Regions from separate parts of the Streptomyces sp. NPDC056373 genome, predicted to be linked through region 1. Evidence: predicted binding sites of a transcription regulator. Region 1 holds the regulator's gene; each other region holds the start of a gene.
What was found. The regulator HrcA, encoded in region 1, represses chaperone genes, less so after heat shock. The targets are predictions, from matches to a motif close to TTNGCACTCNGNNNNNCNGAGTGCNAA.
Positions count from the first base shown of each region.

Region 1 (7,926 bases):
GGACCGGACCCGGCCGTCACCCGCGCACTCCGGGCACGGGGTCGGGACGACCGTGCCGAAGCCCTGGCACTGCGGGCAGGGGCGGGACGTCATGACCTGGCCCAGGAAGGACCGGGTCACCTGCGAGACCTCACCGCGGCCGCGGCACATGTCACACGTCTGGGCGGAGGTGCCCGGGGCCGCGCCCTCACCGCTGCAGGTGTTGCAGACGACGGCCGTGTCGACCTGGATGTCCTTGGTCGTACCGAAGGCCGCCTCGTCGAGCTCGACCTCGATACGGATCATCGCGTCCTGGCCGCGGCGGGTGCGCGAGCGCGGTCCGCGCTGCGACGCCGTACCGAAGAACGCGTCCATGATGTCCGAGAAGTTCCCGAAGCCGCCGGCTCCGAAGCCGCCCGCGCCGCCGCCTCCGGCCTGCGAGAGCGGGTCGCCGCCGAGGTCGTAGACCTGCTTCTTCTGCGGGTCCGACAGCACCTCGTAAGCGGCGTTGATCTCCTTGAACCGCTCCTGGGTCTTCGGATCGGGGTTGACGTCCGGGTGCAGCTCGCGTGCGAGCCGCCGGAAGGCCTTCTTGATCTCTTCCTGCGACGCGTCGCGGCGCACGCCGAGTACGGCGTAGTAGTCCGTGGCCACTACGACTCCGCCAGGATCTGTCCGACGTACCGTGCCACTGCGCGTACCGCTCCCATCGTTCCCGGGTAGTCCATGCGGGTCGGTCCGACCACGCCGAGCTTGGCGACTGCCTCGCCGCCCGAACCGTAGCCGACCGACACGACGGACGTGGAGTTGAGTCCTGCGTGGGCGTTCTCATGACCGATCCGTACGGTCACGCCCGGATCCTTCGCCTCGCCGAGCAGCTTGAGGAGCACGACCTGCTCCTCCAGCGCCTCCAGCACCGGCCGGATCGTGAGAGGGAAGTCATGCCCGAAGCGGGTCAGATTGGCGGTGCCGCCGATCATCAACCGCTCCTCGTTCTCCTCGACGAGCGTCTCCAGAAGTGTGGAGAGCACCGTGGAGACCGTACCCCGGTCCTCGTGCTCGAACGCCTCGGGGAGATCCTCCACCAGACTCGGCACATCCGCGAAACGGCGGTTCGCCACACGGCTGTTGAGCCGCGCGCGCAGATCCGCGAGCGAGGCGTCGCCGAAGGGCGCCGGGCAGTCGACCATGCGCTGCTCGACCCGCCCGGTGTCCGTGATCAGCACGAGCATCACGCGTGCGGGCGCCAGGGAGAGCAACTCCACGTGCCGCACGGTCGAACGGGTCAGCGACGGGTACTGCACGACGGCGACCTGACGCGTGAGCTGCGCGAGCAGCCGTACCGTGCGCGCCACGACGTCGTCGAGGTCGACGGCACCCTCGAGGAAGTTCTGGATCGCGCGCCGCTCGGGCGCGGTCATCGGCTTGACGCCCGCGAGCTTGTCGACGAACAGCCGGTAGCCCTTGTCGGTGGGGATGCGCCCGGCGCTGGTGTGCGGCTGGGCGATGTACCCCTCGTCCTCCAGGGCCGCCATGTCGTTGCGGACGGTCGCCGGGGAGACGCCGAGGCTGTGCCGCTCGGTGAGGGCCTTGGAGCCCACCGGCTCCTCGGTGCCGACGTAGTCCTGGACGATGGCGCGCAGCACCTGAAGCCTGCGTTCACTGAGCATCGCGCACACCTCCAGAAGTCGTCCGCCCGTTGTCCTGCCTGTCGAGCCTGGCACTCTGCGCGTGCGAGTGCCAGCATTCCCCGGCCCAGTGTACGGCGGTGGGGTACACCCCCGGCAAGGCTGGTCGTGCGCCGCCGTGCCCCGAGCGGGGCGCACCGCTAGCGTCGCCGTATGACGGTGACTTGGGAAGACCTCGGATGGGAGCGCCTGGCCTCCGGGGTGGGGCGGTGCCGGCTTCCGGTGTGGGACTGCACGATCGGGCTGGTCGCGGGCGAGGGGGCGGCCCTCATGATCGACTCGGGGTCGAGCCTCGCCGAGGGCGCGAAACTGGGCGCGCAGGCGCGGGCACTCACCGGTCACCGTGTGACACATCTCGCGCTGACCCACCCGCACTTCGACCATGTCTTCGGCACGGCGGCGTTCCCGGACACCGAGGTGTTCGGCGCGGTGGGCGTGGACGCGCTGCTGTCGCGGGCGCGGGACCGCGAGGAACTGCGCGAGGACGGGGTGCGTCAGGGCCTCGCGGCGCCCGCGGCCCTGGAGGCGGCGCAGCGGCTGGTCCCGCCCGGCCACCTGGTCTCCGGCGAGTGGACGCTCGACCTGGGCGGCGGACGCCAGGTGCTGCTGGCGAACGTCGGCCCGGGGCACACGGCGCACGACCTGGCGGTGCTGGTGCCCGGGGATCCGGAGGTGGTGTTCTGCGGCGACCTGGTCGAGGAGTCCGGTGAGCCGCAGGCGGGTCCCGACGCGGTGCCGTCGCACTGGCCGGCCGCACTGGACCGGCTGCTCGACCTGGGCGGTGAGGACGCCGTGTACGTGCCCGGTCACGGAGCGGTGGTGGACGCGGCGTTCGTGCGGGCGCAACGGGACGCGCTGGCAGCGCGTTTCGGCGTGTCGCGGTGATCGCCGTGCGCCTTCTCCTATCGTCATCCGAATGCGCCAGTACTCCGCCGATCTGACCCCGCCGTGGAAGAAGCCGAAGCCGGTGCCCGAGGTCGAGGCGGAGCCGGGCCTGGTGGTGGAGGAGCCGGGGACCGGTTTCTGCGGTGCGGTGATCCGCTGCGAGGCGGGCACGGTGACCTTGGAGGACCGCTTCGGCAAGCACCGCGTCTTCCCGATGGAGCCGCGTGGCTTCCTCCTCGATGGCCGGGTGGTGACCCTGGTCCGCCCGGCTCCGGGCGGCCCCGCGCGTCCCACCCGCACGGCCTCCGGTTCGGTGGCCGTCCCCGGCGCACGGGCGCGGGTCGCCCGCGCCGGCCGCATCTACGTGGAGGGCCGGCACGACGCCGAGCTGGTCGAGAAGGTGTGGGGCGACGACCTGCGCATCGAAGGCGTGGTCGTGGAGTACCTGGAGGGCGTCGACGACCTGCCGTCGATCGTCTCCGAGTTCGCCCCCGGGCCGGACGCACGGCTGGGCGTCCTGGTGGACCACCTCGTGCCGGGCTCGAAGGAGTGGCGCATCGCCCAGTCGGTGGAGAGCGAACACGCGCTGGTCGTCGGCCACCCGTACATCGACGTCTGGGAGGCGGTGAAACCGTCGGCCCTGGGCATCGAGTCCTGGCCCCGGATCCCGCGCGGCCAGGACTGGAAGACAGGTGTGTGCAGGGCCCTGGGCTGGCCGGAGAACACGGGGGCCGCCTGGCAGCGGATCCTGTCGGGGGTTCACTCCTACAAGGACCTGGAGCCGGAGCTGCTGGGCCGGGTGGAAGAACTGATCGACTTCGTCACGGCTCCCTGACAGCGGTCATGCGCGCCGCCCCGGCTGCGCCCACCCGTGCCGCCGCCGCTTCGGGCATGCGCGCCGCCCCCAGCCCCCACGCCGAGCGCCTCAGTCCACGAGGTCCCGAACAACCCCGTCCGCCAGCAACCGCCCGCGCAAGGTGAGTACCGCCCGCCCCTCCTCGTACGGCCCGGCATCCAGAAGCCCGTCCGACAACGCCCTGCGCGAGGCAGCCAGCCCCTCATCCCGCAACAGCGACAACGGCACCCCCTCCCGCAGCCGCAACTCCAGCAGAATCCGCTCGACCCGCCGATCCTCGTCGCTCAGCACCTCACGCCCCGCCCCCGGCGACCGCCCCGCCGCCAACGCAGCCGCGTACGCCCCCGGATGCTTCACGTTCCACCACCGCACCCCGCCCACATGGCTGTGCGCCCCGGGCCCGGCCCCCCACCAGTCGGCCCCCCGCCAGTACAGCTCGTTGTGCAGACACCGCCCGGCGGCCGAGGTCGCCCAGTTCGACACCTCGTACCACTCGAACCCGGCGCCCGAGAGCACCTCGTCCGCGATCAGGTACCGGTCGGCGTGCACGTCGTCGTCGGTCATCGGCACCTCGCCCCGGCGGATACGACGGGCAAGCTGCGTCCCCTCCTCGACGATCAGCGCGTACGCGCTCACGTGATCCGGCCCGGCCCCCAGCACCGCGTCCAGCGACGCCCGCCAGTCGTCGTCGGACTCCCCCGGCGTGCCGTAGATCAGGTCGAGGTTCACATGCTCGAACCCGGCCGCCCGGGCCTCCGCCACACACGCCTCGGGCCGTCCCGGCGTATGGGTGCGGTCCAGCACCTTCAGCACGTGCTGCCGGGCGCTCTGCATTCCGAAGGAGATCCGGTTGAAGCCCCCCGCGCGCAGGGCGGCCAGGTACGCGGGATCGACCGACTCCGGGTTCGCCTCGGTCGTGACCTCGGCGTCCTCCGCCAGCCCGAACTCGTCCCGCACGGCCTTCAGCATCCGTACGAGGTCACCGGCGTCCAGGAGCGTGGGCGTGCCGCCGCCCACGAACACCGTGCGCACCGGCCGCGGGTCGTCGCCCAGCACCTTGCGTGCCAGCCGGATCTCGTCGGCCAGTGTCTCGGCGTAGTTGTCGCGGGACGCCAGCACGCCGCCGGTGCCGCGCAGCTCGGTCGCGGTGTAGGTGTTGAAGTCGCAGTAGCCGCAGCGGGTCGCGCAGTACGGGACGTGCAGGTAGAACCCGAGCGGGCGGTCGGCGGCCCCGGCGAGGGCGGACGCGGGCAGCGCGCCGTCGTCGGGGACGGGCTCGCCGTCGGGGAGTGCGGAAGGCATGCCTTCCATTGTCCAGCACCCGGGCGGTCAGTCCGCCTGGAGCACCAGCAGCGCCAGATCGTCCGCCGGAGGCCGCGCCCCGAACTCGTGCACGAGCCGCTTGATCCGCTCGGCTATCAGCTCCGCGTCCAGGCCGGCGCACCCGGCCAGAGCCGCAGCGAGCCCGTCCCCGTCGTCGAACTGCCGGGAGCCCGAGCGGCGCTCGGTCACTCCGTCGGTGACGCACAGCAGGGTGTCGCCGGACCGCAGCTCGAAGCTGTCGCTGGTGTAGGTGGCGTCCTCGACGACCCCGAGGAGGGTCTGGGGCTGCGCGGCCGTGTGCACCTCCCCGCCCGCCCCCAGCAGCAGGGGCAGCGGGTGCCCGGCGGAAGCGACGGTGCAGCGCACACCGCCCTCGAAGGGGACGAGCTCGCCGTAGAGCAGCGACAGGAAGCGGGTCTGGGGACCGTCGCCGGGCGGGGTGGGGCGCGCGCCGGCCGCGACCAGCGCCCGGGCGGCGGCGTCGGCGGCCTCCATGGCGTCGTCGAGCAGGAGCTGGTTGAGGCGGTCGAGGACGTCGGCGACCCTGTACCCCTCACGGGCCAGCAGCCGCAGCCAGGGCCGGGCCAGGCCGATCACGACGGCCGCCTCGGGCCCCTTGCCCTGGACGTCGCCGACGGCGAAGCACCAGCGTCCGTCGCCGGCCGGGAACAGGTCGTAGAAGTCTCCGCTGGGGCCGCCCTTGTCGTACGGCTCGTAGACGAGGGCGCTGCGCACGCCGGGGATCTCGGCCACGGCGCCGGGCAGCAGCCCGCGCTGGAGCACGGCGCTGATGGTGGCCTGCCGGGCGTACTGGCGGGCGGCGCCGATGGCGAGGGCCACCCGGCGGCTGAGGTCCTCGACGAGGCCGGTGATCTCGTCGGGGAAGCCGGCCGGTCCGGACCGCCCGATGACGAGGGTGCCCAGCGGGCGTCCCCCGGCGACCAGGCGGTACGCCAGGGCCGAACCGGGAGCGTCGTCCCCGAGCGCCTCGCCCGGCCAGGGGCAGTCGACGGGCCCGGATCCGCCCTGGTCGCGGCCGCGCTCGAACGGGGAGGCGCCCATCGGGTCGAACGGCTGCGGAGGGTCCTTCTCCAGGGCGCGGCGCAGCTCCTCGATCCGGTTCTCACTGCCGTGCCAGACCCGGGCGAGGCGTGGTCCGCCCAGGCCGCCCCCGCCGCTCCAGCCGCCCGCGGTGGCCTCGTCCTCCAGCCACACCGCGCACCAGTCGGCCAGCCGGGGCACGATCAGCTGGCCGGCGAGGGCCGCGACGAGGTCCTCGTCGAGCTGGCCGGCGAGCAGGTCGGAGGCCTCGGCGAGGAAGGACAGGGCACCGCGGCCGAGCCAGGCCCCGTCGGGCCCGTTCCGTCCGTCACGGTTCTCGTGCCGGTCCCGCCAGTCCCGGAGGTCGCTCCAGTCACGCAGGTCACGGGACTCACCTGAGCCGGGCCGGGGCCGTGTTCCTCCGTCGTGGCCCGGACTTTCTTCGTTGTGGCCTTCCTTCTCCCGCTCCTGGCACGGGTCTCGCGGCTCTCCGCCGTCCTGTGAGCCCCCGTGCCGTAAATCCCACGGCTCGCGGCCGTCGCCGTCCCTGATGCCCCGTGAGCCTCCCTTGCCCCGTAGGTCTCCATTGACCTGTGAGCCCCACGGTTCTCGGTCCTCACGCGGGTCCCAGCTGTCTCCGCCGCCACCTCCGGCCCGCAGGGCCTCCTCCGCCTCCGGGCGTGGCTCGGGTGCCAGGATCTCCGCCATCCGCAGGCCGCGCGCCGACGCGTGCTCCCCGGCGTACGCCTCGATCTGCTCGTCCGCCGCGCACGCGCCGGCGAGCAGCCGGGCCCACACGGTCTTGCGGCCCGTGCGGTAGGTGACCCCCCACGCCTCGGAGAGCGCGCCGACGAGCCGCAGGCCACGCCCGTACTCGGGGGTGTCGTGCCAGGTCTCCGGCTCGCCGCCGCGCGGGGCACGGGAGGGGTGGTGGTCGGACACCTCGACGACCACGGCCGTGTCCGGGGCGCCGCCCGTGCCGCCTTCCAGGCGGAACTCCGTCTCCACGTCGGTGCCGGCGTGCACGACGGCATTGGTGACGAGCTCGCTGACGACGAGCGCGGCGTCGTCGGCGAGGCGGTCGGTGAGGTGCTCGGCGCCGGGCAGTCCGAGCCCGGCCCACTCGGCAAGAGCCTCGCGCACCAGGGCGCGCGCGGCGCCCGGGGCGAGGGAACTGCCGGGCAGGGTCGCGTGCGCCCGCGCGCGCTCCGGTGCGGGCGCCTCGGCGGCGGGCCCGGGCGCCGTGCGGGCGGGTGCGCGTGGATCGGACGCGAGCGCCCCGGCGGACGGCGTCATCGCCTCCGCCGCCGGTGCGGGCTCCTCGGGAACGGGCCTCTCCTGAACAGGAACGGCCCCCTCCTGGACGGGAACAGGCCCCTCCTGAATGGGCACGGGCGTCTCCCAAGCGGGTGCAGGCGCTTCTGAGGCACGGGAGGCGGTCTCCCGTTGCGTCGGAATGGCCCCCATGGACAGCTCCCCGGGCAGTTCGTACGAATACGCCACAGTCGATGCCGACAGAGTGACAGACTGACCTCGCCCATAAGCGCCGAGTTACCGAAGTGGGCCGCCATGAGTGAGAACAGTGCTACTCCTGTGGTCGAAGACCGGTACGAAGACGGTCAGATTCGTGCATCCGATCTGCGCCCCCTGCTCGCCGCCATGACGGCCGCACGCGACGGCGACTTCACCAAGGTGCCGGAATCCGGCCATGGGATGGTGGCCGAGCTGACCGCCGTCCACAACCAGATCATGGACCGCAGTGTCCACTTCACCTTCGAGGTGCAGCGCGTCCGGCGGGAACTGGTGCGGCACGGCCGGCTCGACGAGCGGCTCTCGGCCAGCCCGGGCCAGGGCTTGTGGACGTCCCGGGTCGACGACGTGAACCAGTTGCTCGACGCCCTGGTCGCCCCGGCGGCCAACGCCACCCGCGTGCTGGACGCGGTGGCCGGCGGCGACCTCACCCAGCGGGTCGATCTGCACGACGGGACGCGGCAGTTGCGCGGCGATCTGCGGCACCTGGGCCGGGCCGTGAACAAGATGGTCGACCAGCTGTCCCTGTTCACCGGCGAGGTGACGCGGGTGGCCCGTGAGGTGGGCACCGAGGGCCGGCTCGGCGGACGGGCCAAGGTGCAGGGCCTGTCGGGCAGTTGGCGG
Region 1 covers NZ_JBHJPX010000004.1:434,029-441,954, forward strand. The annotation lists gene dnaJ (molecular chaperone DnaJ) at 1-633, opposite strand, end outside; gene hrcA (heat-inducible transcriptional repressor HrcA) at 633-1,649, opposite strand; gene ACFCXS_RS11140 (MBL fold metallo-hydrolase) at 1,821-2,552, shown strand; gene ACFCXS_RS11145 (DUF3097 domain-containing protein) at 2,584-3,387, shown strand; gene hemW (radical SAM family heme chaperone HemW) at 3,478-4,710, opposite strand; gene ACFCXS_RS11155 (SpoIIE family protein phosphatase) at 4,738-7,068, opposite strand; partial or broken gene ACFCXS_RS11160 (HAMP domain-containing protein) at 7,342-7,926, shown strand, end outside.

Region 2 (10,600 bases), on a different contig from region 1:
ATGGGGAACCTCTAGGGTGCGTGCCGGGCGCCGCGGGTGCTGTGCCGTTCCCTGCGGATCATTCCGCTGAGGAAGCCGCCTCACCACCTGCGTCACGGACGAGGAGTGCGATCTGCACCCGATTGGTCAACCCCAGTTTGGCGAGCGAGCGGCTGACATGGGCCTTCACCGTGGTCTCGCTCATGCGGAGCTCTCGGGCGATATCAGCGTTGGCCAGCCCGCGGGCCACCGCGCGGACGACATCCTGTTCGCGCGCGGTGAGGAGAGCCAGCCTTTCCTGCGCGGCTCGGGCATCTGGGGACTGCCGGTCGGCGAAGGCCTCGATCACCCTCTTGGTGACCGTGGGCGACAGCACGGCGCTACCGTCAGCCGCCGTACGGACTGCGGCGATCAGATCGCGCGGCGCGGTGTCCTTCAACAGGAACCCGACAGCCCTGGAACGCAGGGCGCTGTAGACGTACTCATCGCGGTCGAAGGTGGTGAGCATGAGAACCTTCGGCGGATTCGGCGACCGGTGGATCTCCCTCAGCGCGGACACTCCGTCCATACCCGGCATCTGCACGTCCATCAGCACGATGTGCGGTCGGTGGCGGGCCACGGCGGTGAGGGCCTCCGCCCCGTTCTCCGCCTCGGCGACCACCTCGATGTCGTCCGGGACCTCCAAGATCATGCGAAGCCCGGTCCGTACCAACGCCTCGTCGTCGACGATGAGTACCTTGATCATGCGGGAAGCCTCGCAGACACGGTGAATCCGCCGTGTTCGTCCGGCCGAGCAGTGAACTCGCCGCCCAGCAACTCGACACGTTCACGCAGAGAGATCAGGCCGAGGCCGCTACCGGACATCTCCGACACGCGATCGTGCGGTACGACGTTGCTGACCGTAACCTCCAGTGCGGATGGCAGGCGTCGTAACACCACCTGCGTGGGGACTAGGCCCGCGTGCTTGTGGATATTGGTGAGGGCCTCCTGGACGACGCGGTAGGCAGTGTGCTCCACCACGGCATGCAGCTCACTCGCAGTTCCCTCGTCACGCCTTTCTATGGGAACGCCGATCGATCTCGACTGATCGAGCAGTGCGTCGATGTCGGCCAGGGTCGGCTGTGGCTGGAAGGTCTCTGGCTCTCTGCCTGCATGACGAAGGATCCCGAGAACGGCTCTGAGCTGGGTGAGTGCCTCCTTGCCCGTGGTGCGGATGAGCTCAGCCTCCGCTGCTGTCTTCTCGTCCGGAGCACTGATCTCCAGTGCCCCCGCGCGCAGGACCATGAGCGACACCTGGTGGGCCACCACATCGTGCATGTCCCTCGCAATGCGGGCGCGCTCCTCCACGCGCGCCCGCTCAGCGAGCACGGCCTGCTCCCGCTCCAGTCGATCGGCACGCTCGCGCAGCCCGGCCACCACCTTCCTGCGCGCGCTGATCCACATCCCTGTCACCAGCGGAAGCCAGACGAAAAGGGGTGCTCCACCGAGCGAGGAGACGATGTCGACGCCGGATCGTGGCACGACCGCCAGGAGGCTCGCGGCCGCTGAGAAGACGGTCAGGGGGAGGGGGCGCCGGATCGTGGTCGCCGCCACATAGGTCGCGACGGAAAGCACAAGCCCTGGTGACCGTGCCACCGAGTCCACGGCTGCGATCACGAACAGGGGCCAGCATCGTCTCGGCGCCATCCACACGCCCGCGGCCGCCAGCAGCCCGACCACCGCGGCCTGGATGGATGCGGGCACCGGGGCCGGCCCGAACGAGGAGTGCGGTGTCACACCGGGCAGGGCCGCCGGTACGAAGGCGCCGCAGAAGGCGGTGAGGGGAAGCGCGAAGGACACCAGACGGTCACGCAGTGGCTGTGCACTCACCGGATCACCGTAGACAGCATCCGGGACATGTCACCAACTCAGCCATCGCAAGGGCCTGCTGTGCCGGGCGGAGCGACTATCGACACGCAGCTCAGGGACTTTGTCCCGTAGCACCTGGACGCCGAGCGGCACGAGTACCAGGCACAAGACCCCGTTCGAGACGACGCCGTCGAACAGCCTGCTTTCTTTGAGTACGCCTCCCCAGAGCGTCCCCGACCAGAGGAACAACAGGCAGCGCCCCGTACCGAACGTCCCGGACCGGAATGCTCCGATCGTCAGCAGCACCATCCCGGCGTACTGGCAGGCGGACGCGCTCACGGGGATCCGCCATGGCCCGTAGGAGATGTCCTCATACGTGGCTGCCACGATCTTGATCGCCTCGTCGAGGCCGCGTGTCTCGGCCAGCTGGAAAGCTGCCTGGTCGACACCGGCGAAGTACAGGCGCGCGAACAGACCGAAGATGACGAGAGTGCCGCCCCACGCGGCGAGCCCCGGGCACCGCGCCGCGATGATCCTCGCGAGTGTGGCGAAGGCGGGCCATAACAGCAGAGCTCCCGCGGCAAAGCACGCGTAGCCGGCCGTGACCAGCCCGGGGTTGTGCACATAGGCAGCCAACTGCGACGGAGCGGCGAACTCCTTGCCGAACTGTCCCGCTCGGCCAGGGGCGAGGACAACCGAGTCGTGGGTGAGGTACCGCAGAAGCAGCCCGGCTGACCACACCACAGGGCCGAGGACGAGAGCCGCTCCCCCTATGATCCGGCCGGGGAACCATGCATGGTGACGTATCGGAGGAAGCGTCTTCCAACTACCGCCTGAGGCGGCCGTGTCTGTTCGCATCATGACCGGCACTCTGGATCACGGGCGGCGCGACGGCATCCTTCGATCGATGCGATCGACGTCTCTTTGGTAGTGCTCCTCAGGCGCCCCCTGCAGGTGGCCGACGGCGCCCGAGGAGCCTGCTTCCCTGATCGAGCCGTCGCTGCCGGATCAGACTCCGAAGCGGGGTGGGCGGTGGCGTGATCACCGGCAGGTGATCGACGCGATCGCACTCAACTACCGCTCCTCACAGCAGCGGAAGCGGCAGGAACTCGTACCCCTCCCACAGCCGCCGTGACGCCTCCTCCGGGTACGCCCGCACCTCCGGCTCCGTGTCCAGTACCTGCACCAGCCGCCGCTCGTCGTCGTACGCCGGCCAGCCCGGGTCGCCCGAGCGCGCGAAGGACGTCCAGGACGCGCGGAAGCGGGACGACAGGGCGAGCGCCTCGGCGGACGGCTCCGTGCCCGCGAACAGGAGCAGCCCCAGGTCCGCCGCGTACGTGCCGAACAGCAGCGGGATGTCCAGGGCGTGGCAGGCGCCCAGTGCACCGCCGTTGCCCGGGGCCGGCCAGGTCAGTTCGTAGACGTGCGCGCGTCCGCCGCCCGCGCGCTGCGCCTCGGCCAGGTGCAGGGAGGGCATGCCGAACAGCCAGTCCGTCTGCACACGTTCGTAGAGTTCGGACAGGGAGGCGTCGGGGAAGGCGTCCCGGTACGCCTGTTCACCGCCCGGCGCGAAGAGGCGCAGGGCCGAGGCCGCCCTCTCGTCGGCTACCTGGCCGAGCTGCCCCGCCATGGCGATGAACAGGCGGTACTCGTCGCGGTTGTGGCCGACGAGCAGTTCGACGTCCTTCGCGGAGCCCGACCTCAGCGCCTGCCAGGGGCTCGTCGGCAGCACGTCACCGTCGACCACCGGCGAGAACGGCGTGACGGTCGGCGCCGCCCGGCCCCAGCGGTCGATGTGCTGGGGCATCTTCGGTCCGAGCGTCTCACCCGCCGAGGTCAGCTCGCGCGGGGCGATCGTCGACAGGTCGGCGACCGTGGGGCGCAGGCCCAGCTCCGCGGCGAGGGCCGTGCCGATGTCGCGGGCCAGGGCGTCGGAGAAGAACGTCCCCGGCACGCTCTGCGCGATCGCCCGCCCGACCAGCCCGGCCGCACGCGGCATGGCCAGCAGCGAGGCCACCGAACCCGCGCCCGCCGACTCGCCGAAGACCGTGACCTGGCCGGGGTCGCCGCCGAAGGACTCGATGTTGTCCCGCACCCACTCCAGCGCGGCCACCTGGTCGAGCAGTCCGCGGTTGGCGGGGGCTCCCTCGATGTGGGCGAAGCCCTCCATGCCGACGCGGTAGTTGAGGGACACGACGACGAGGTCGCCGTCGGCCGCGATGCGGCGGGCGTCGTAGCCGGGGCTGCCGGCGTGGCCGAGCTTGTAGGCGCCGCCGTAGATCCACACCATGACCGGACGCCGGGCCGCCGGGTCGGGCTCGGGGGTCCAGACGTTGACCGTGAGCCACTCGTCGCCCTGGGGTACGTCGATCAGGCCCGGGCCGGCCATGCTGCCGAGGTCCTGCGGGGGCGGCGGGCCGAAGGCGTACGCCTCGCGTATGCCGTCCCACGCGGGGGCGGGGCGGGGGGCCTGGAAACGGGCCTCGCCGACCGGGGGCGCGGCGAAGGGGATGCCGCGGAAGACGGCGAGGCCGTCTTCCGTCCGTCCGCGTACCGAGCCGGCGGTGGTGCGCACCACCGGGCCGGGCCGGTCTGAGGCGCCGCCCGCCGAGGGGCGGGAGTCGGTCGTCGTCACTGGGTTCTCCTCACGGGGTGCCGGTGAACAAGCGTCCGGTCAGTGTGACTTGACCGGCGCGAGCGAATCCAGGCACCCCGTGCGGAGGCGGGTCAGCTGAGGGTCTTCAGCGCCGCCGGGCTGTACGGGGCCAGCTCCTCGAAGCGACCGTCGAGCACCTTGCGGGCCCACTCGGGGTCCTGGAGCAGGGCACGGCCGACGGCGACCATGTCGAACTCGTCTCGCTCGAAGCGGTCGAGGAGGTTGTCGAGGTCGCCGACCTCGGCGCTCTCGCCCTGGAAGGACTTGAGGAAGTCGGTGCCGTCCAGGCCGACCGAGCCGACGGTGATGGTCGGCTTGCCGGTGAGCTTCTTGGTCCAGCCGGCCAGGTTCAGGTCCGAGTCGTCGAACTCGGGGACCCAGTAGCGGCGGGTGGAGGCGTGGAAGGCGTCGACACCGGCGGCGGCCAGGGGCGCCAGGATGGACTCCAGCTCCTCCGGCGTCTCGGCGAGACGGGCGCGGTAGGCCTCCTGCTTCCACTGGGAGAAGCGGAAGATGACGGGGAAGTCGGCGGAGACGGTCTCGCGGACGGCCGCGACGATCTCCTCGGAGAGCTTGGCGCGGGCGACCCGGTCGCCGCCGTAGGCGTCGGTGCGGCGGTTGGTGCCCTCCCAGAGGAACTGGTCGAGCAGGTAGCCGTGGGCGCCGTGCAGTTCGACACCGTCGAAGCCGATGCGCTCGGCGGCGGCAGCGGCCTCGGCGAACGCGCCGATCACGGCGTCGATGTCGGCCTGCGTCATGGCCTTGCCGGTGGGCTCGTCGGCGCCGATGCGCAGACCGGAGGGGCCGACGGCGGGGGCGTCGGCGAAGGGGGGCTCACCCTGGTTGCGGACCATGCCGATGTGCCACAGCTGCGGCACGATCGTGCCGCCGGCGGCGTGCACCGCCTCGGCGACCTTCGCCCAGCCCGCGAGCTGCTCGTCGCCGTGGAAGCGCGGCACGCTGTCGCTCTGCCCGGCCGACTCGTGGCCGACGTAGGTGCCCTCGGTGACGATCAGGCCGACTCCGGCGGCGGCGCGGCGCGCGTAGTACGAGACGACGTCCTCGCCGGGTACACCGCCCGGGGAGAACATGCGGGTCATCGGCGCCATCGCGATCCGGTTCGGAACGGTCAGGCCGCCCAGCGTTACGGGCCGGGACAGGATTTCGGCGGCGCGGGAGGCGGAGGCGGCGACGGTCACGTGGGGCTCCTTCGGATACCGGACAGTGCACGCATACCGGTCAGTATGTGCACACGCATAGGACCTAGTTTTCAACCACCCGGTCCCGCCCCGCCATCCCGCCCCCACTGTGATCCCGCGCACGCCCGAGGGCGGCACCCCCTGCCGTAACAGGGGGTGCCGCCCTCGGTAAGGACGCCGATCGACCCGGGAAATCCCCAGGGGGTCGATCAGAAGTCCATGTCACCGCCCGGCATGCCGCCGCCGGCGGGCGCGGCGGCCTTCTCCGGCTTGTCGGCGATGACGGCCTCGGTGGTGAGGAACAGCGCGGCGATGGAGGCGGCGTTCTGCAGGGCAGAGCGGGTCACCTTCGCCGGGTCGATGATGCCCTCGGCGATCATGTCGACGTACTCACCGGTCGCGGCGTTCAGGCCGTGGCCGACGGTGAGGTTGCGGACCTTCTCCACGACGACGCCGCCCTCGAGACCACCGTTGACGGCGATCTGCTTCAGCGGGGCCTCCAGCGCGAGCTTCACGGCGTTGGCGCCGGTCGCCTCGTCACCCTCGAGCTCCAGCTTCTCGAAGACCTGGGAGGCCTGCAGCAGGGCCACGCCACCACCGGCGACGATGCCCTCCTCGACGGCCGCCTTGGCGTTGCGCACGGCGTCCTCGATGCGGTGCTTGCGCTCCTTGAGCTCCACCTCGGTGGCGGCACCGGCCTTGATGACCGCGACGCCGCCGGCGAGCTTCGCCAGGCGCTCCTGCAGCTTCTCGCGGTCGTAGTCCGAGTCGCTGTTCTCGATCTCGGCGCGGATCTGGTTGACGCGGCCGTTGACCTGGTCGGTCGAGCCGGCACCGTCGACGATGGTGGTCTCGTCCTTGGTGATGACGACCTTGCGGGCCTTGCCCAGCAGGTCGACGGTGGCGTTCTCCAGCTTGAGGCCGACCTCCTCGGAGATCACCTCGCCGCCGGTGAGGATGCCGATGTCCTGCAGCATCGCCTTGCGGCGGTCGCCGAAGCCCGGAGCCTTGACGGCGACGGACTTGAAGGTGCCGCGGATCTTGTTGACGACCAGGGTCGACAGGGCCTCGCCCTCGACGTCCTCGGCGATGATCAGCAGCGGCTTGCCCGACTGCATGACCTTCTCGAGGAGCGGCAGCAGGTCCTTGACGTTGCTGATCTTCGAGTTGGCGATCAGGATGTACGGGTCGTCGAGGACGGCCTCCATACGCTCCATGTCGGTGGCGAAGTACGCCGAGATGTAGCCCTTGTCGAAGCGCATACCCTCGGTGAGCTCCAGCTCCAGACCGAAGGTCTGGGACTCCTCGACGGTGATGACGCCTTCCTTGCCGACCTTGTCCATGGCCTCGGCGATGAGCTCGCCGATCTGGGTGTCGGCGGCGGAGATGGAGGCCGTGGAAGCGATCTGCTCCTTGGTCTCGACGTCCTTCGCCTGCTCCAGCAGGGCGGCGGAGACGGCCTCGACGGCGCGCTCGATACCGCGCTTGAGGGCCATCGGGTTGGCGCCGGCGGCTACGTTGCGCAGACCCTCCTTGACCAGGGCCTGGGCGAGAACGGTCGCGGTGGTCGTACCGTCACCGGCGACGTCGTCCGTCTTCTTGGCGACTTCCTTGACCAGCTCGGCGCCGATCTTCTCGTACGGGTCCTCGAGCTCGATCTCCTTGGCGATGGAGACACCGTCGTTGGTGATCGTGGGCGCGCCCCACTTCTTCTCGAGGACGACGTTGCGGCCCTTGGGGCCGAGCGTCACCTTGACGGCGTCCGCGAGCTGGTTCATGCCGCGCTCGAGGCCGCGCCGCGCCTCCTCGTCGAACGCGATGATCTTGGCCATGTGAAGTGGTCCCTCCAGGACTGGGGGTGATTACTTCGGACCGCGCCCGCGCCCGCGACGGACGGCTCGCTTGCCTCGTGGGTTCCTTCCCCACCCGGCCTGCGGGCCTCACCGACCCGGTCCTTACGTTGTCACTCTCACCTTCAGAGTGCTAACGCAATGATTAGCACTCGGGCATGCTGAGTGCAAGGCGCTCTCGCGAAGCGGGAGCTCATTGGGGGGTGGCGGTCGGGTGACGGGCGGGCGCAAGCGCCTCCCGGGGATCGGGCGGGGGCGTCAGCCGCCCGCGAACACCGCCCGGCAGGTGCCCGAGCAGGCCGAAGGGCCCGCACCCCGGGGGGTACGGGCCCTTCAGAGAAGACCGGTCGCTTGATGCGTTGGTCGTGGTGCGCGTTCAGGCAGCGACGCGAACCATGTCGGCCTGCGGTCCCTTCTGACCCTGCGAGATCTCGAACTCGACCCGCTGACCCTCTTCAAGGGTGCGGTAGCCGTCCATCTGGATCGCGCTGTAGTGGACGAAAACATCCGCACCACCGTCGACCGCGATGAAGCCGTACCCCTTCTCCGCGTTGAACCACTTGACGGTGCCCTGAGCCATGCCTAACTCCCCTATTACTGGCCCTTGCACAGATCCACACTTCGCGGACCCGGGTCAGACCTCACCCCCCACGGTTGGGGGCGTGCGCCGGAACGCGTCGACCGCGGCTGAATGTATCTGTCCAACTGCCGTCTGCAACAGGTCAATCGGACGAGAATTCTGGACGCGCAGGGTCCGGAATGTGGGGAGAATTCGCCCGAATTCAGGGCAAGTCGGGCCACACAAAAGGAACAAAAGCCGCAAAAGACGTACACACTTTGGCTACATCTTGTCGGGCTCGTAGCGGGAATTCAGGGTTCCGATCAGGGAATCGGGACCGCGTTCCCCAACTGTACCCCGCTCAACCACGCAGAATTGCCCCCCTCCGCTTCTCTCACGGAGGGGGCAATTCGATAAACTCTCAGTGACCGTCGTTACCGAAGGTAACAATCAAGCCGGTCGACCGGTTCAGCCGCCGGCGACGGCGGGAATGATCGACACACCGGCACCGTCCGGCGTCGCCGTCTCCAGCCCCTGCTCGAACCGCACGTCGTCGTCGTTGACGTAGACGTTGACGAACCGCCGCAGCTTGCCCTGGTCGTCCAGCACACGGGCGGCGATCCCGGTGTGGTTCTTCTCCAGATCGGCGATGACCTCACCGAGGTTCCCGCCCTCGGCGGCGACCTCGGCCTGCCCGCCGGTGTAGGTACGCAGGATGGTGGGGATTCGAACGGTGACGCTCATCGGACATGTCCTCCGGTTCTTCTTGAGCTACGGCTGGGGCGCGCCCTCAGGGGCGCGGGGAACTGCGCGACCAGCCCCCACCGGCCCGCAGCGAACAACGATCAGACCAGCCCGGCCTCACGGAACGAGTCCAGGTTGGGCCGGATGGTCGCGGTCAGCCCCGTCCCGGCCACCGCGTCCAGCGTCTTGAGGCCGTCTCCGGTGTTGAGCACGACGGTGGTCTTGGTGGGGTCGAGGGCCCCGCTCTCGATCAGCTTCTTCGTCACACCCACCGTCACCCCACCCGCGGTCTCCGCGAACACACCCTCGGTCCGCGCGAGCAACTTGATCGCCTCGACGACCTGCTCGTCCGTCACGTCCTCCACCGCACCACCCGTCCGCCGCGCGATGTCCAGCACGTACGGCCCGTCCGCCGGGTTGCCGATCGCGAGGGACTTGGCGATGGTGTCCGGCTTCTGCGGCCGCACCACGTCGTGCCCGGCCTTGAACGCCGTCGACACCGGCGAGCACCCGAGCGCCTGCGCACCGAAGATCTTGTACGGCTTGTCCTCGACGAGCCCGAGCTTGATCAGCTCCTGGAGCCCCTTGTCGATCTTCGTGAGCTGCGAGCCGGAGGCGATCGGGACGACCAGCTGGTCCGGGAGCTGCCAGCCGAGCTGCTCGCAGATCTCGTACGCCAGGGTCTTGGAACCCTCGGCGTAGTACGGCCGCAGGTTGACGTTGACGAAGCCCCAGCCCTCACCGGCCGGGTCGCCGATCAGCTCGGAGCAGAAACGGTTCACGTCGTCGTAGTTGCCCTCGATGCCGACGAGCTCGCCGCCGTAGATCGCGGCCATGACGACCTTGCCCTGCTCCAGGTCGTGCGGGATGAACACGCACGAGCGGAAGCCGGCGCGGGCCGCCGCGGCACCCACCGCACCGGCGAGGTTGCCGGTGGAGGAGCAGGAGAGCGTGGTGAAGCCGAAGGCGCGGGCGGCCTCCAGGGCCTGGGCGACGACGCGGTCCTTGAAGGAGTGCGTCGGGTTGCCGGAGTCGTCCTTCACGAACAGCTTGCCGGCGTCGACACCCAGCTCGCGCGCGAGGTTGTCGGCCTTGACCAGCGCGGTCCACCCCGGGTTGATGTTCGGCTTGTCCGCCACGTCGGCCGGGACGGGCAGCAGCGGGGCGTAGCGCCAGATGTTCGCGGGGCCCGCTTCGATGCGCTTGCGGAGCTCTTCGGTGTCGTAGGCGGAGAAGTCGTAGGCGATCTCCAGCGGACCGAAACACTCCTCGCACGCGAAGACCGGGCCGAGAGGCACACGGTGGCCGCACTCGCGGCAGCTGAGCGCGGCGGCGGGGCCGAGGTCTACGGTGGATTCTGTGGTGCTTGCAACAGTCTGCGCAGCCATGTGAGGCGAGGCCCTTTCTCCTCATCTTCCTCACGACGCATCTCGCCGTGAGACGGATTTGGCACCTTCCCGAGCCGGGAGCCTCGCGCATGTGGTCGCCAGTGACCTACGAGTACCGACTGGAGGGTTGCCGGGGCTTCATCGGGCCGTTTCCCTCTGCCCCTCTGGATGAGCTGTATGTGGTTGTAGGCGGCGGGTGACCCCGGACATGCGATGGTCATCCGCCTTGTTCAAGACTGTAACCGACGACCAGGACAGTTGAGACAGTCGTCCGAACCGCGAGATGACTGTACCCGTCAGCCGCTACCGCGGCGGGCAGTCCGTCCCGCAGAGAACACGCAAAGGAGCCGCCACGGTGCTGGAAGAAGTCGAGCGCT
Region 2 covers NZ_JBHJPX010000017.1:157,804-168,403, reverse strand. The annotation lists gene ACFCXS_RS31955 (hypothetical protein) at 1-15, shown strand, start outside; gene ACFCXS_RS31950 (response regulator) at 59-724, opposite strand; gene ACFCXS_RS31945 (sensor histidine kinase) at 721-1,848, opposite strand; gene ACFCXS_RS31940 (hypothetical protein) at 1,879-2,571, opposite strand; gene ACFCXS_RS31935 (carboxylesterase/lipase family protein) at 2,912-4,462, opposite strand; gene ACFCXS_RS31930 (NADH:flavin oxidoreductase) at 4,555-5,682, opposite strand; gene groL (chaperonin GroEL) at 5,892-7,514, opposite strand; gene ACFCXS_RS31920 (cold-shock protein) at 7,909-8,112, opposite strand; gene ACFCXS_RS31915 (MoaD/ThiS family protein) at 8,560-8,835, opposite strand; gene thrC (threonine synthase) at 8,937-10,223, opposite strand; SAM riboswitch class I at 10,242-10,398, opposite strand; gene ACFCXS_RS31905 (glucosyl-3-phosphoglycerate synthase) at 10,579-10,600, shown strand, end outside.
Region 2: a site for HrcA is predicted at 7,678-7,704, ahead of groL (chaperonin GroEL). Genes of this name have one in related genera too.

Region 3 (10,600 bases), on a different contig from region 1:
GTGTCGGCATCGGCACCGGGCGGGCACACCGCCTCGAACACCTGAAGGAACGTTTCTGCACGCAGGCACGCGCACGCGTGCCGTTGGTTTTGACGCGAGTGGGCCGCTACTGGCGACGGGCGGCCCGGGCCAGCTGGTCGAGTGTCGCCGCCACGGCCGGGACCTGTGCGAGGTCGGGCAGGGTGAGCGCGACGATCTCCCGCCGCACCGCCGGTTCCAGCCGCACGGCGCGCACGCCCCGGGGCCGGACCGACTCGACGGCCAGCTGGGGAAGGACGGCCACGCCCAGGCCGGCCCCGACGAGACCGACGACCGCGGGGTAGTCGTCGGTCGCGAAGTCGATGCGCGGGGCGAAGCCGGCCGCCGAGCACACCTCGACCAGCTGTCCGCGGCAGCGCGGGCAGCCCGCGATCCACGGCTCCTCGGCGAGCTCGCCGATCGCGACGGACCGGGCGCCCGCGAGCCGGTGGCGCTCCGGCACGAGCGCGACGAGCCGGTCCGACAGCAGCGGTCGTACGACGAGGTCGTCCCACTCCTCAGCCCCTACCGCCCCCTCGTAGCGGAAGGCGAGTGCCACGTCGCAGTCGCCCTCGCGCAGCAGGCCCACGGAGGCGGGCGGCTCGGCCTCCTCCAGGGAGACACGGGTGCCGGGGTGCGCGGCGCGCAGTGCGGCCAGGGCCGTGGGGACGAGGGTGGAGCTGCCGCTGGGGAAGGAGACGAGCCGGACCCGTCCGGCGCGCAGCCCGGCGATGGCGGCAACCTCCTCCTCCGCCGCCGTGAGCCCGGCGAGGATCCCGGCGGCGTGCCGCACCAGGGCCTCGCCGGCCTGGGTCAGGCGCATCTCGCGTCCGGTGCGGATCAGCAGCGGCGTGCCGACGGACGTTTCCAGGGCCTTCATCTGCTGGCTGACGGCGGGCTGGGTGCAGCCCAGCTCGCGGCCCGCGGCGGAGAAGGAGCCGGTGGTCGCGACGGCGCGCAGGACGCGGAGATGGCGAGCTTCGATCACTCTTCGAGGATAAGCGACCCTTTGATGACTTTGCGAATAATGCGTCGACGCTTTGGGGGCGGTCGCTTACCGTGCGGTGCATGAAGCTTCTGTCTGTGAATCTGGGCCGTGCCGAGGCCGTGCCGTACGCGGACGGCCCCGGGGGCGTGACCGGGATCGACAAGCGGCCGGTGGACGGGCCGGTGCGGGTGTCCGCGCCCGGGCCCAAGGGCGTCGGCGGGAGCGGTCTCGCCGGGGACGCGGTGTGCAAGCTGGAGCACCACGGCGGCGACGACCAGGCGGTGTACGCCATGGCCCGCGAGGACATGGACGCGTGGGAGCGCGAGCTGGGCCGGACGCTGCCCGACGGCGCGTTCGGCGAGAACCTCACGACCCGCGGGCTGGACGTGTCCGGTGCCCTGATCGGCGAGCGCTGGCGCATCGGCCCCGAGGTGGTGCTGGAGATCACCTCGGGACGGATCCCGTGCCGTACGTTCCAGGGCCATCTGGACGAGAAGGGCTGGGTGAAGCGGTTCACGCAGCGGGGGGCGCCGGGGGCGTATCTGCGGGTGATCGAGTCCGGGGAGATCCGCGCGGGCGATGCCGTCGAGATCGTGCACCGGCCCGGCCACGACGTGACCGTGGCCCTGCAGTTCCGGGCGGTGACGACCGAGCGGGAGCTGCTGCCGCGGCTGGTGGCCGCGGGCGAGGCACTGCACCCGGAGGTGCTGCGGACGGCCCGCGAGTACCAGGAGAAGTACGGCAGCTGACGGCAGCTCACCACGCCTGTCTCCACCGACCCTTCACCACGGACGGCCCCCGGGGGAAGCGGATGCACTCAGTCCGGGTCACTAACCTTCTGCCATGACAACGGCTCTGATTACGGGATCGACGGCAGGCATCGGGGCCGCGTTCGCGCGGCGACTGGCGGCGGACGGGCACAACCTGGTGCTGGTGGCCCGCGACACCAAGCGGCTTCGGGAACAGGCGACCGAGCTGCACGACCGGCACGGCATCGAGGCCGAGGTGCTGACGGCCGACCTGGCCGAGGACAAGGGCATCGAGGCGGTGGCCGCACGGCTCGGCGACCGCAGGAACCCCGTCGACCTGCTGATCAACAACGCCGGGTTCGGCAACAAGGGCCGCTATCTCGACGTCTCCATGGCGGACGAACTGCGGATGCTGAAGGTGCACTGCGAGGCGGTGCTGCGGCTGACGTCGGCGGCGACCGGGGCGATGCGCGAGCGGGGCCGGGGCGGCGTGGTCAACGTGGCGTCGGTGGCCGCCTTCGTCCCCCGGGGCACCTACGGCGCCTCCAAGGCCTGGGTCGTGCAGTTCACGCAGGGCGCGGCGCGCGACCTGGCCGGCAGCGGCGTACGCCTGATGGCGCTCTGCCCGGGTTTCGTGCGCACCGAGTTCCACGACCGGGCCGGGATGGGCACCGACAACATCCCGGGCTGGATGTGGCTCGACGCGGACAAGCTGGTGGCGGCGGCGCTGCACGATCTGGCGCGCGGCAAGACGCTGTCCGTCCCGGATCCGCGCTACAAGGCGCTGATGGGCGCGGCGAAGCTGGTGCCGCGGGGGATGCTCGGGGCCGTCTCCTCCAGGACGGGGCGGAAGTACGGGCCGCAGTAGGAGCCTTGGACCGAGAGGCGACGGGCGGCTCCGGTTGGGACAATGAAGCTGTTCAGCCGGACCCAGGGGGGCCGGAGGCGAGGCCATGACCTTCGTACAGCTCATCGAATGCAGGACCAGCCGGCTCGACGAGATGAACCGGCTGATGGACCGGTGGGTCGAGCAGACCAAGGGGAAGCGGACCGCGTCGCACAGTGTCGTGGCGACGGATCGGGCCGATGCCTCGCACATCGTGGAGATCGTGGAGTTCCCGTCGTACGAGGAGGCGATGCGCAACTCCGGGCTGCCGGAGACCGACCGGATCTTCCAGGACATGGTGGCGCTCTGCGAGGAGACGCCGACCTTCACGGACCTGGACGTGGTGCGGGACGAGCAGCTGTACGCGGCCACCGCGCGCAGGTTCTTCGAGCTCGCGCCGGGCCGGGGGGACGCGCCGCCGTTCAACGACGTGTTCGTCGAGGACTACCACGACCACGATCCCGCCAACGTGCAGGACGTCATCGGGCTGGACGCGCTCCGGCGCGAGGTGGAGGTGTGGCGGGGCGGGTTCGACTTCTCGTTCACCGTCGAGGACCAGCTGGCGCAGGGCGACCGGGTGTGCACCCGTTGGTCCTGGAAGGGGCACCACCAGGGCGACTTCCTCGGGATTGCGCCGACCGGGAAGGACGTCACCATGACCGGGACGACCGTCCACCGCTGCACTGCGGACGGGAAGATCGCCGAGGGCTGGTGGCAGTACGACCGGCTGGGGCTGATGCAGCAGCTCGGGGTGCTCGATCCGCTGGAGCTGTGACCGGCGGGACCTACGGCAGAGGCCCCCGTTCCGCCTGGGCGGAACGGGGGCCTCTGCTACGAGGCCGGTGCCTCAGTGGGCGTGGCCGTGGCCGTGGCCGGCGGCGGCCGGCTCCTCCTCTTCCTTCTTCTCGACGACCAGGGTCTCGGTCGTGAGGAGGAGGGAGGCGATGGAGGCGGCGTTCTCCAGGGCGGAGCGGGTGACCTTGACCGGGTCGATGACGCCGGCCTTGACGAGGTCGCCGTACTCGCCGGTGGCGGCGTTGAAGCCCTGGCCCTTCTCGAGCTCGGCGACCTTGGAGGTGATGACGTAACCCTCCAGGCCGGCGTTCTCGGCGATCCAGCGCAGCGGCTCGACGGCGGCGCGGCGGACGACCGCGACACCCGTGGCCTCGTCGCCGGTCTTGCCGAGGTTGTCCTCGAGGACCTTCACGGCGTGGACGAGCGCGGAGCCACCACCGGAGACGATGCCCTCCTCGACCGCGGCGCGGGTCGCGGAGATGGCGTCCTCCAGACGGTGCTTGCGCTCCTTGAGCTCGACCTCGGTGGCGGCACCCACGCGGATGACGCACACGCCGCCGGCCAGCTTCGCGAGGCGCTCCTGGAGCTTCTCGCGGTCCCAGTCGGAGTCGGTGGACTCGATCTCGGCCTTGATCTGGGCGACGCGGCCCTGCACGTCGTCCTTGTTGCCGGCGCCGTCGACGACCGTGGTGTCGTCCTTGGTGACGGTGATGCGGCGGGCGGAGCCGAGGACGTCCAGACCGACCTGGTCGAGCTTGAGGCCGACCTCCTCGGAGACGACCGTGGCGCCGGTGAGGACGGCCAGGTCCTGCAGCATCGCCTTGCGGCGGTCGCCGAAGCCGGGGGCCTTCACGGCGACGGCGTTGAAGGTGCCGCGGATCTTGTTCACGACGAGGGTGGACAGCGCCTCGCCGTCGACGTCCTCGGCGATGATCAGCAGCGGCTTGGAGGCGTTGGACTGGATGACCTTCTCCAGCAGCGGCAGGAGGTCCGCGATGGCGGAGATCTTGCCCTGCGTGATGAGGATGTACGGGTCGTCCAGGACGGCTTCCATGCGCTCCTGGTCCGTCACGAAGTACGGCGACAGGTAGCCCTTGTCGAAGGCCATGCCCTCGGTGAAGTCCAGCTCCAGGCCGAAGGTGTTGGACTCCTCGACGGTGATGACACCGTCCTTGCCGACCTTGTCCATCGCCTCGGCGATGAGCTCGCCGACCTGCTGGTCCTGGGCGGACAGCGCGGCGACGGCGGCGATGTCGGACTTCTCGTCGATCGGGCGGGCCGTGGCGAGCAGGTCCTCGGAGACGGCGGCGACGGCGGCGTCGATGCCCTTCTTCAGGGCGGCCGGGGAGGCACCGGCGGCGACGTTCTTCAGGCCCTCGCGCACGAGCGCCTGGGCGAGCACGGTGGCGGTGGTCGTACCGTCACCCGCGATGTCGTTGGTCTTGGTCGCCACCTCCTTCACCAGCTGGGCACCGAGGTTCTCGTACGGGTCCTCGACCTCGACCTCGCGGGCGATGGTCACACCGTCGTTGGTGATGGTGGGAGCGCCGAACTTCTTGTCGATGACGACGTTGCGACCCTTGGGGCCGATCGTCACCTTGACCGTGTCGGCAAGCTTGTTGACGCCGCGCTCGAGGGCGCGACGGGCGTCCTCGTCGAACTTCAGGATCTTCGCCATGGGAGCGGTTCAGCCCTCTCGGAAAATGTGGGTGAAACGAACCGCGCCCCCGACGCCCGGCTTCATACGGTCGCGGGGGCCAGGGGCGCAGTTCACTGCAAAGCTGGTAAAGCGGGGTGAATTACTTCTCGACGATCGCGAGCACGTCGCGAGCCGAGAGGACGAGGTACTCCTCGCCGTTGTACTTCACCTCGGTGCCGCCGTACTTGCTGTAGAGCACGACGTCGCCGACGGAGACGTCGAGCGGAAGACGGTTGCCGTCCTCGAAGCGGCCCGGGCCCACGGCCAGGACGACGCCCTCCTGGGGCTTCTCCTTGGCGGTGTCCGGGATGACCAGGCCAGAGGCGGTGGTCTGCTCGGCGTCGAGCGGCTGGACCACAATGCGGTCCTCGAGCGGCTTGATGGCAACCTTGGAGCTGGTGGTCGTCACGATCCGACCTCCCCCTTCGGAGATCTCACGGGGTTAACTGTCTGAGGTGGCGACCAGGTGGATCCGTCGTCGCGGGTGCCGGACCTGCCCGTCGCTGTGTTGGCACTCTCCAATGGGGAGTGCCAGAGCCGAGACTATGACTGTGATTAGCACTCGGTCAAGCGGACTGCTAATTGCCGACGGCGCGTCGGGCCGTCGTTCTCTCCAGGTGGTCCTCGAGCCGCCCCACCCGCAGCCCCCTCGCCCGGATCTCGCGCAGCAGTCGCACCGTCCGTTCGGCCAGGGTCGGGGGCCCCGCCCCGTCCGAGAGCACCGAGACGATGTCGCCGGGCCGCAGGCCGGGCTCGCCGCGCGTGTAGGCCAGTTCGCCGTCGGCGTTCAGGGTCGCGCGCCACAGGACGACCGCGGTGATGCCGCAGCCGGCGGCGGCGCGCAGGGTCACCCGGTCGTACGTGCCGTAGGGCGGGCGGAAGAGGCGGGGGTCGATGCCGAAGCGGGAGCGGAGTTTGTGCTGCTGGCCGCAGATCTCGGCGCGCTGGCCGGCGTAGGGCAGGCCGCGCAGGGCGGCGTGGTCGAGGGTGTGGTTCTGGATGGACGCGCCGACCGCCCGCAGCCGGGCCAGGTGGCCGTAGCCGGGTCCCACGACGCTGTCCGTGAGGAACATGCTGACCGGGAGCCGCCGTTGCCGGACGAGGCCGACGAAGCGGGGGTCGCGTTCGGCGCCGTCGTCGTAGGTGAGGAAGACGACGGGTTCGCGGGTGGCGACGTGGTCCACGACGGGCGGCAGCCGGCGCGTGTCGGGCGCCCCGCGCGCCGGGTCCCGGGCCCGGTCGTCGCCGGTGCCCGGCCGCTGAGGCGCCGCCCCGGAGCAGCCGGCCAGCAGGGCCGCGCACAGCAATACGGCGGCCTGGCGCCTCACAGGTAGTCCTCCAGCCGCCCGACCGCGTATCCCTGGGCCGTGACCTTGTTCAGGAAGCGGCGGATCATGTCGGCCATGGTGCCCTTCCACTGGTCACGACCCCGGAAGTGCGTCAGGACGATGTCGCCCGGGTGCAGCTTCCGGCCCCCGTCGCGGTACTCCCAGTGGTCGGCGAAGACCTCCTCGTTCCACAGGGGCACGTAGGCGATGCCGCATTTCTTGGCGGCCCTCAGGGTCGCGCGGTCGTAGCTGCCGTAGGGCGGGCGGAAGAGGGTGGGGCGTTTGCCGAACCGCCTCTCCATGTAGCGCTGCATGCCGCAGATCTCGCGCTTCTGCTTCCGGTAGGACATGCCCCGCAGGTTGGGGTGGTTGAGGGTGTGGTTGTGCAGGACCACGCCCCCGGACTGCATCTTCCGGAAGTAGGGGGTGTCGTTCCTGACCAGGTAGCCGCTGAGGAAGGCGCTGTACGGGACGTCCAGATCGCTCATCATCCGCAGGAACGCCGGGTCCTTCTCGGCGCCGTCGTCGATGGTGAGGAAGACGACCTTGTCCTGGGTGGGGACCCTGGTGAAGACGGGCGGGAGGTCCAGTTCCCGGTGGCCGTCCACCTCGAAGCCCTTGCGGGTCCTCATCCTGGGCTTCTTCGCGGGGGCGGGCGGGGCGGCCGACGGGGTCCTGCGCAGACCCCAGCGGTGCGCGGCGGCGGCCCGGGCGGCGTGCGCGGCGCGCAGCTTGGTGGCGTAGGAGTCGAGCGCGCGGGCCGGAGCCGCGTCGAGGGGCTGCTGGCCGCCGGCCGGGGTGACACGGTCGCCGCCGTCCTGCGCGCAGCCGGAGGCGATGGCGGCGAGGACGAGCACGGCGAGGACGATCCGTACACCGGCGGACGCCCGTCCCGACGCCCGACTTTTGTCATTTTGTACGACTGCTCGCATGGTGCCGGATCCTCGCAGCCCCTGCCGTCGCCCCCGGTCCGACACCTCGGCCGGCGCCTCGTCATCCACCGACTGGCCCACACGAGGCGGGACCCGGGAGCACAGGGCACGGGCGGCGATCCGACGACCGGCCCACCCGACTGCGCGCCCACGAGCACCACCGCCGGGCGGCTCACCAACCGGCGACCGGCCCGCACACCGACGGGACCCACGAGCGGCCGGCCACTGGCAGCGCCCGCACCGGGCCGGTCGCCGCCGGACCGGCCACCGCCCCCCGCTGCGCGTGTCCGACAATGATCCGGTGAACGACCTCGCCCTCCTCCTCACCCCCGAAGGCCGCGCCCTCCTCGACGAGGTGCGGGACACCGATCCGGCGCAGGAGCTGGCCGTCGCGACCCGGCTGCGCCGCGAGCACCCCGCCGAGCTGGTGTCGGCGGCGCTCGGCCAGGCACGGCTGCGGCAGCGGGCGGTGGCGAAGTTCGGGGCCGAGGACGCGGGCCGGATGTTCTTCACGCCCAACGGCGTCGAGCAGTCGACCCGGGCGAGCGTGGCGGCCTACCGGGCCCGGCGCATGGCCGAGGCGGGCATCACCTCGGTCGCCGACCTGTGCTGCGGCATCGGCGGTGACGCGATCGCGCTGGCCCGCGCCGGAATCCGGGTCCTGGCCGTGGACCGGGACCCGCAGACCGCCGCCGCGGCCCGGGCCAACGCCGACGCGCTGGGCCTGGCCGGGCTCGTCGAGGTGCGGGAGGCGGACGTGACGGAGGTGGACACGGCCGGTTTCGACGCCGTCTTCGTGGACCCCGCCCGGCGCGGCGGACGCGGCCGGATCTTCGACCCCGAGGCCTACTCGCCGCCCCTGTCCTGGGCGGTCACCGCGGCCCGCCGGGCCCCTCGCGCCGCCGCGCTGAAGATCGCCCCCGGCATTCCGCACGAGGCGGTCCCCGAGGACGCCGAGGCCGAGTGGATCTCCGACGGCGGGGACGTCAAGGAGGCCGTGCTGTGGTTCGGCACCGAGCCGGGGGCCGTCCGGGCGACCCTCCTGCCGGGCCCCCGCACCCTGCTCTCCCGCGGCCTGCCCGACCCGGACGTCCGCCCGCCCGGCCGCTACCTCTACGAGCCCGACGGCGCCGTCATCCGCGCCCACCTGGTCGCCGAGGTGGCCGACCAGGTCAACGGCGGCCTGCTCGACGCGACCATCGCGTACGTCACGGCCGACGCCCTGCGTCCGACCCCGTACGCCACGGCCTACGAGATCACCGACCACCTGCCCTTCAACGTCAAGAAGCTGAAGGCCCTCCTGCGGGAACGGCAGGTCGGCACGCTGACCGTGAAGAAGCGGGGCTCGGCGGTCGAGCCGGAGGAGCTCCGCAGGAAGGTCAAGCCGCAGGGCCCGCACGCGGCGACGGTCTTCCTGACCAGGGTCGCGGGGGCACCGGCGATGCTGATCGGGCACCCGGTGCGGGCGTGACCGTCAGGGGTGCCCGTCGCTGCTCGGGCACCCGGTGCGGCCGGGACCGTCAGGGGCCCGTCGCTCATCGGGCGCACCGCCCGGCGCAGCCCTCAGACCTGCCCGGCACCCCGTCGGGCATCCCGCCCGGCGCAGCCCTCGGACCTGCTCAGCACCCCGACCGGCACCCCGTCCGAACGGCACTCCTCACTGCTGCTCCGTCGCCCGCCTCAGCAGCAGTTCCCGCTCCCGTTCGTTCCGGGTCAGGGACGCCGCCCGCTCGAACTCCGCCCGGGCCTCGCGCGTACGGCCGAGGCGGGCGAGGAGGTCGCCGCGGACGCTGGGCAGCAGGTGGTAGCCCCGCAGGGCCGGTGCGCCGGCCAGGGCGTCGACGAGGGCGAGGGCCGGGGCCGGGCCGTCGGACATCGAGACGGCCACCGCGCGGTTCAGCTCCACGACCGGGGACGGGGAGCGGGCGGCCAGGAGGCCGTAGAGGGTGGCGATACGGGCCCAGTCGGTCTCCTCGTAGGTGTACGCGTGCGCATGGCAGGCGGCGATGGCCGCCTGCAGGGTGTACGGGCCCGGGGCGCCGGAGGAGGTGGCCTCGGCCCGGCCCAGCGCGGCGATGCCGCGGGCGATGAGCATGCGGTTCCAGCGGGAGCGGTTCTGGTCCTTCAGGAGGACCGGCTCGCCGGACGGGCCCGTGCGGGCCGCCGTACGGGAGGCCTGGAGCTCCAGGAGCGCGGTGAGGCCGTGCACTTCGGGCTCCTTCGGCATCAGGGCCGAGAGCACCCGGGCCAGGCGCAGGGCGTCCTCGCACAGGGACGGGCGGAGCCAGTCGTCGCCGGCCGTGGCGGCGTACCCCTCGTTGAAGATCAGGTAGATGACGTCGAGGACCGAGCCGAGGCGGGCCTCGCGGTCGGCGCCCTGAGGCACCTCGAAGGCGATGTTCCGCGTCGCGAGGGTGCGTTTGGCGCGGACGACGCGCTGCGCGATCGTCGGCTCCGGGACCAGGAAGGCGCGGGCGATCTCGGCCGTGGTCAGGCCGCCGAGCAGACGCAGGGTGAGGGCGGTGCGGGCCTCGGTGGACAGGACGGGGTGGCAGGCGGTGAAGACCAGGCGCAGCAGGTCGTCGTCGATGTCGTCGGGATCGGCGGGCTCCTCCGGGGGCGACACGGCCGACAGGTCGCGGCCGATCTCCGCCAGCTTCCGGGCGTAGTTCTCCCGGCGCCGGACCAGGTCGACGGCACGGCGGCGGGCGGTGGTCATGAGCCAGGCGCCCGGGTTGTCGGGCACCCCTTCCCGCGGCCACTGCTCCAACGCCGCGACCAGCGCGTCCTGCGCGAGCTCCTCGGCGATGCCGACGTCCCGGACGACCCGGGTGACACCGGCGATGATCCGGGGCGACTCCATACGGAAGACGGTCTCGATCGCCTCGGCGGCACGGTCGGGCCGCGGCCCGGGGGGCCGGGCCGACTGCGGAGCCGGGGCCGGCTCCGATGGCGGGCCCGGCTCCGAGGCCGAAGACCGCTTCGAAACCGATGCAGGGGTCGGCTCCGAAACCGGGGCGGGCTGCGAAGCCTCGGCCGGTTCCGGGGCCGGGGCGGGCTGCGAAGCCTCGGTCGGTTCCAAGGCCGGGGCGGGCTGCGAAGCCTCGGCCGGTTCCGAAACTCGGGCGGGCTGCGAAGCCTCGGCCGGTTCCGGGGCCGGGGTGGGCTGCGGGGTCACAGTCCACCATCAGACACCCGTGGTGCC
Region 3 covers NZ_JBHJPX010000001.1:467,425-478,024, forward strand. The annotation lists gene ACFCXS_RS02115 (WhiB family transcriptional regulator) at 1-45, shown strand, start outside; gene ACFCXS_RS02120 (LysR family transcriptional regulator) at 107-1,006, opposite strand; gene ACFCXS_RS02125 (MOSC domain-containing protein) at 1,087-1,755, shown strand; gene ACFCXS_RS02130 (SDR family NAD(P)-dependent oxidoreductase) at 1,850-2,623, shown strand; gene ACFCXS_RS02135 (ester cyclase) at 2,709-3,416, shown strand; gene groL (chaperonin GroEL) at 3,489-5,114, opposite strand; gene groES (co-chaperone GroES) at 5,236-5,544, opposite strand; gene ACFCXS_RS02150 (polysaccharide deacetylase family protein) at 5,714-6,493, opposite strand; gene ACFCXS_RS02155 (polysaccharide deacetylase family protein) at 6,460-7,395, opposite strand; gene ACFCXS_RS02160 (methyltransferase domain-containing protein) at 7,697-8,866, shown strand; gene ACFCXS_RS02165 (RNA polymerase sigma factor) at 9,053-10,276, opposite strand.
Region 3: a site for HrcA is predicted at 5,644-5,670, ahead of groES (co-chaperone GroES). Genes of this name have one in related genera too.